DNA from 2 places in the Priestia sp. SIMBA_032 genome. Region 1 is predicted to be linked to the other one. Evidence: predicted binding sites of a transcription regulator. Region 1 holds the regulator's gene; the other holds the start of a gene.

The links. The regulator LexA, encoded in region 1, represses DNA repair genes until DNA is damaged. The targets are predictions, from matches to a motif close to CGAACATATGTTCG.
Region 2: a site for LexA is predicted at 1,719-1,732, ahead of recA (recombinase RecA). Genes of this name have one in related genera too.

Annotation. Positions count from the first base shown of each region.
Region 1 covers NZ_JAWRXD010000002.1:798,860-802,299, reverse strand. Annotated here, with positions in the region: gene SB717_RS10010 (YneB family resolvase-like protein) at 8-676, opposite strand; gene yneA (cell division suppressor protein YneA) at 730-1,059, opposite strand; gene lexA (transcriptional repressor LexA) at 1,206-1,823, shown strand; gene SB717_RS09995 (magnesium transporter CorA family protein) at 2,035-3,440, shown strand, end outside.
Region 2 covers NZ_JAWRXD010000001.1:32,738-36,177, reverse strand. Annotated here, with positions in the region: gene SB717_RS00170 (MFS transporter) at 1-310, shown strand, start outside; gene SB717_RS00165 (hypothetical protein) at 578-1,012, opposite strand; gene SB717_RS00160 (ASCH domain-containing protein) at 1,031-1,381, opposite strand; gene recA (recombinase RecA) at 1,896-2,936, shown strand; gene SB717_RS00150 (ROK family transcriptional regulator) at 3,434-3,440, shown strand, end outside.

The DNA.
Region 1 (3,440 bases):
CATCTTACTAAATCTCTTTCGTTTTATCAAGAGATTGAGCACTCTCTTGGTACTCTTGATAGCGACGATGTACCGTCGCTTTTGAAATATTATAGCCAAAACCTTTTAGCGTAACTGAAATTTCAGCAAAGGTTAAGCCGTTATGACGAAGGCGGACAATTTCTTCAATCGGCGCTTCTTTTTTTTCTCTTCCCGAGTTAACTCCTTGATTTTTTAAATTTTTCTGCGGACGATAACCGTTTTCTACGGCTCTTTTCATTCCTCTTTTAATTTTAGCATTATGTAATTTCCGCTGATGCTCTTCCACTAAGCTAATAATATCTAACACCATCGAATCAGATTCTGAAAGCTGAAGCTGACCTTGATGACTAATCGTATAGATCGTAGCATTCTCTTTATGAAAAGCATGAAGCAGCGCAATTCGGGCATTTCCTCTGCCTAATCGTGTTTCGTCTTGAATGAGCAGCACGGATATTTTTTCTTCCTTCATTGTATGAAGAACATCCAAAATACCCTCTCTGTCTACTTCATATCCGCTTGCTTTTTCCATTACGACTTTTTTTACGTCTAGATGATGAAGACCAGCAAGCTTTTTTAATTCTTCTTGCTGGCGCTGTAAAGATGTTTCTTGGGTTTTTTTATCCGTACTGACACGGCAATAAATAATGGCGTCCACTTTTATCACGACCTTTTCGGCTTCTAACAATATTCAGGAACGGCCGTTACACACTACTGTTCAATTGCCACTTGATTACGTAACTCTTTTTTTAAAACAGGAATATATAATTTATCTCCAGGAGATAAAGACTGGGCAGTGTCTGAGTTTAAATCATTGACGTCTTCAACCCATTTGACAAATTCATTGGTGGTCAAATGATGGTGATTATGATACTTGTTGGACAATTCCCAAAGCGTATCCCCTTTTGTAATAGTAACCGTTGAATATTTGTCTAAATCTACTTTATCCGCTCCTAAAACCAGCGTCAATACATATGTAAGTGCAGCGATAACTGCAAAAAAAATAGCGTAATGTTTCATAGAATGTAAGAATTGGTGCATATTATGATCCCCCTATCAGAATATATGTTCTTATTTTATTGAGAACATTTGTTTCTGTCAATGGAATTCTTCGAACTTATGTTTGTATATTGACACATCACGTGGTATAATTCACCTAAAGAATAGCTAAAATCGAGGTGAAAAATATGAAGCTATCAAAACGTCAACAAGACATACTAGATTTTATTAAGCACGAAGTAAAATTAAAAGGTTATCCGCCTTCTGTTCGTGAGATTGGGGAAGCGGTAGGATTAGCCTCTAGCTCCACTGTACACGGGCATTTAGCTCGTTTAGAAAGCAAAGGGTTAATTCGCAGAGATCCAACAAAACCAAGAGCAATCGAAGTTCTTCAACTAGACGAAGTCAACATCCCTAAAAGCAATGTCATTAATGTTCCTGTTATCGGTAAAGTAACAGCGGGTCTTCCTATAACAGCCGTTGAAAATGTGGAAGAATATTTCCCTCTTCCAGATAAATTCGTTTCTCCAGATGATCATGTATTCATGCTTGAAATTATGGGAGAAAGTATGATTGAAGCAGGTATTCTAGATGGCGATATGGTAATCGTACGCCAGCAGCAAACTGCTAATAATGGAGATATTGTGGTCGCTATGACCGAGGACAACGAAGCAACGGTAAAACGTTTCTTTAAAGAAGAAAATTTCGTTCGTTTACAGCCTGAAAATTCAACGATGGCGCCTATTATTCTTCGCCACGTAACGATTTTAGGAAAAGTAACTGGTGTATATCGCACGATTCACTAATCACACACTGTATGTAAAACCAACTAATCATGATGTTAGTTGGTTTTTTTACGTTTGTTTTCTAAAAAAATTGGCATATTATAAATGATACGTCGGATCATTGCAGGCAGGTAGAGCGGTTTTTATAAAGCCTGTTTTACCTTTTACTTTCTATCTGCATTTTTTCGACTCTCAAAAGGAAATACTACCGACCATAAGAAGGATGTAGTTTATGACCAATACACCAAGGAAAACAGAACCATTTCAAACTATTATGCCTACCAAAGCAATGCACATGTTTCTTTTTCCTTTTTCCTTTGATCGAAAAAATAAAGAGCAGCTTGTTCATGCACTGAAAGAAAATTTATTCGAGTTTTTTTCCATTCAAAACAAACATTTAGAAAAAGAATACTATGGAGAACAGTATTACGTATCTCATGATAGCTTGGATCAATATTTTCTTCCTTACATTGAATGTATTCTATTTCCTGATTCATGCGAAAAAGAAGGGTTGCTTCGATTTTCAAAAAAAATAGACCATACCGTTACGCTACAAACTTCCTCCGCCACCGTGTCTAGCAACGTGCTGTCTGTGGATGTTTTTTTATGTCCTTTTGAAATTGGCGTCATGACCATTCGCACTGAGATGAGTCATAATCATTACACCTATGATGATATTTTAGAATTCATGAATCATTTTCGTGTATTAGAACCGAAGCTTGCTGAAGAGCATGGATCCACCATTACCTATGAACATCATCGCTATAGCAAAGTACAGGATTATATTTTTTCACAGCTCGCGCCATTTTTGAACGAACACATCAAAAAAGAAGCCACACGTGAACAGCACGTCGGGAGTCTTCCTTATTTTATCGATGAACGGATGTTTGTATTAAGTTATGTAACGGTAAATCAAGAGCAAGAGATTAACTCCACAACGTTATTTCGTACTGGGCAGCTAAATAGCTATACGCCTGACGGAAAGCCGTTTATCTCTGCACACAACCATGAGTATATTAAAACGTATAATACCAAACACGTGTATTCCAGATGGGCTCCTGAAACCTATTACGTCATAACAGACCATGTGTTTTCGTGTATTTCTAAATCGACAGACTCTAAAACGGATCAGCTTTTGATGAATCATCTATTTGGCCAGCATTACTATAATTTATTTTTACATTTTTTCTATAAAATCGTGTTGTTAAAATTATCTTATGAGTATTCTCAGCTCACGTTTCATAAAAATTCAGAGGGCATTGAACGACTAATCCGCTCTATTACCGTATTTTCAGGTAAATATTTATTTTTAGAAATTAGCTCTCGCACAGAAGGTCAAGAGTTTTCTGAGCTCTTCAAAAAAATCTTCCACATCAATTCTCTTTATCAAGAAGTCAAAGAAACCCTTGGCACTTTGTATCAAAATCAAGAAAAAATCGCGGCCAAGCGTCACAATTACTTATTATTAATTTTAACGATTTATACCGTTCTTTCCGGTATTTACGGAATGAATTTAGTTATTAGCAAACTAAAGGGAAACATCCATTGGGATAGTATGAAGCAGTTTTCTATCTTTGAATATATCGCTTTAATAGTAGCTTTATCAGGAATTTTGATCAGCATTAGTCTCGGAGTGAG
Region 2 (3,440 bases), on a different contig from region 1:
GTTAATAGCCTGTAGAATTGTAATTGTCGGTTCGGTAACATTATTAGCAATTAATTGGTTTACCCTTAGGCAAGAGATTGTGCCATCAGCCTTATTGGGAAGAGTAATTAGCTCAACTCGTATGTTAGCTTTTTTGGCTTTACCGATTAGTGGAATGTTAGCAGGTGTTGCAGCCGAATATATTAGCGTCTCTTTAATTTTTATTTCAGCAGGCATCCTAACGATTGTGGCGTCTTTAATCGGCATTAAGACCTCTCTATTTGAGACCCAACAATCTATAGACCAACCTATTAATAGTAGCAACAAGTAGATAATTACTTGGGTTGACTTGAAACATATTGATATTTAGTGTATTCTTCTATAAGAACTTCATACTTGGAGTTTAAACAATAAGTAAGAACCCCTTTAACATATGGTTAATAGGGGGTTTTTAATTTTTAATCCAAATATGTATCTGATATACAAGCAAAAATCTTTTTTATACCGAAAATATGAGTTATGTTAAGTAAAACGTAAAGTATTTGATAAAAATAATCAGTTTAACTATTTACTCTTAGTGATGACAAATGGATGGATGTCACCAAAAAGCTGGCTTACCGACCATAAACCAAAGCATAGTCATTAATAGGATGATATAAATCCAAATAGATCGCTCTAGTTTAGCTGCCAGTTCTTTTTTATTTTGTCCTTCCTCCTTGTACTTTCGAAGTGTTGGTGAAAAAGCACGGGCCAGAAAGAACAGGGAGCAAAAGAGGAAAATCAGTGTCATTATAATCCACGGCGTAGTCCACGTCCATGGGCCACACATAACGAGGAGTATCCCTGTGATAACAAGAACATGGCCCGTATGTTTTGCGAGCCTAACAACAGATTGAAATGTGATCAAATAGGCATTCACTTCTTGTTCTCTTGAACTATGTAGTTTTTTAACAATTGGTAAGAGAATAAAAAAAGGCCCAATCGATAAAATGACACTAGAAACATGAATATATACTAATATACGGTACAACAAATCCATTTCTTTTACCTATCAATCGTTAACTAATCTGAACTCATGCACCCATACCCTCATTTGCGGAAGCCAAGGCATCCCAGGATGATAAGACAAAATAGATTGTTTATATTCCTCTACTGTAGCATAGCCTTCCTGGCGAGCATTTTCATCTGTTAATTCACCTAGGGATTGAGAATAAACCCGTTCCACTATAAACTTTTTATCCCCTAGGACCATTATCTCTCCTACATCAGCATATCTTCCATTTCGGCGAGTTGCTGTTTTGCTGCCTTTGATTACTTTATTTACATCATCCGGCATTGTTACAAGTCGATCGATTGTACATGTTTTTGGTGGCAATTCATTTTGTGCTTCATGGTTACTCATTAAAAAAACTCCTTTCATTTCTTGTCTCTTATTTAATGTATCACATTTTTAATAAAGAATTTCATTTGAATTTATTAGGTTGAAATTTTCTCTAATAAATCTATTATAATTTATCCCTTTTGTTAGTCGATAGTCTAAGCACATAACATAATGTATATAAGAGGATGAATTATTTTTTGAGCGTATAATAAGGGTTATTTTATAGATTGAAGTTTCGATAACTATAAATATTAAAGGTATCAACTTGTTTTTTACAAAAATAAGATATTTCTTTAGCTAGTTCGTAGAAAACTTTCTTCTTTACAACTAGATGCGGTTATTGTATGATTAAACAACAAGAACATTTGTTCGATATTAAGGGTTTAGAGATAAATAAAGGAACAACAGAATAAACCAAGACAGTTAAACACAAAATTTTCTCGCACGGAGCAAAAAAATTTGAGCCAACTCTTATTATTTATCCAAATACATTGTCGTTTACTGTAAACGTAATAAAAATCGGAGGTTTCAAATCATGAATGATAAACAAGCAGCACTAGACATGGCTCTAAAACAAATTGAAAAACAATTCGGTGCAGGATCAATTATTAAGATGGGGGAAGGCACACATACAAAAGTTGAGGCATCTAGCTCAGGCTCATTAGCTTTAGATATAGCTCTTGGAATTAATGGTTATCCCAAAGGAAGAATTATGGAAGTGTATGGACCCGAAAGCTCAGGTAAAACAACAGTTTCCTTACATGCAATTGCAGAAGTACAAAAAAATGGAGGTCGAGCTGCCTTCATTGATGCTGAACACGCACTTGATCCAGTTTACGCAAGAAAACTAGGTGTAGATATTGATGAGTTACTTTTATCTCAACCAGATACTGGTGAACAGGCACTTGAAATTGCTGAAGCATTAGTTAGAAGTGGTGCTGTAGATATTATTGTTGTTGACTCAGTAGCAGCATTAGTTCCTCAAAAAGAAATTGAGGGCGAAATGGGAGATTCTCATGTAGGTCTACAAGCTCGTTTGATGTCTCAAGCACTTCGTAAACTATCTGGAGCAATTAATAAGTCTAAAACCATTGCTATCTTCATCAACCAAATCCGGGAGAAGGTAGGCGTTATGTTTGGAAATCCTGAAACAACGCCAGGTGGAAGAGCGCTAAAATTCTATTCTTCCGTTCGCCTTGAGGTTCGCCGCGCTGAACAACTTAAACTGGGAAATGACATAGTTGGTAACAAAACAAGAATTAAAGTAGTCAAAAATAAGATGGCACCTCCTTTTCGCATTGCTGAAGTAGATATTATGTATGGAGAAGGTATCTCAAGAGAAGGAGAAATCTTAGATATTGGTTCTGAAGTAGATATTGTTCAAAAGTCTGGATCTTGGTTTTCTTATAATGGGGAACGTTTAGGGCAGGGACGAGAAAACGCTAAGGTTTTCTTAAAAGAAAACCCTGAAATTAGAGAAGAAATTAGAAAAAACATTATTGATTTTAAATATGGTAATACTGACAACGATAACGATAATGATATTGATAACAATAGCGAAAACGAAAGCCAATAAAAGCATACAATTCCTTACACTCAGCCGTTCAGTTATATGAAGGAAAGCAAAAGGTACCCTTCATATATATGCTTAAAAACCATTTTATGAAGCTACCTAAGTTTCTGATTACGTGGTACGGAAACTACGAAAGAGTTGCTTTTTAAAAGTGATTATGAAAACTAATGATATTTTATGTATCAGAGTGCCGTCTAATATATCATTAAAAATTAGGTTGGATTAAAATAAAAAACCCTTGTCACATGAACGTGTGTGGCAAGGGTTTAATTTTTGTTCTTTTTCATAATTTTATAAAATTATATAGAAATGCCACCTTCTTTTGTTATTGTACTGTATTCCTTTCAAGCAAAGAAAATGTAAGTAAGGAAGTAAACAATTAAGCACATTGCTATGACTTTTAATAAGATATTTTATGAAAGTAGTGGATAACATTAAAGTTCTTCTTGTATACTTATTAAAGACATTTAATAAGTTGAGTTTAATAGGAGGTATTAGCAATGAAAA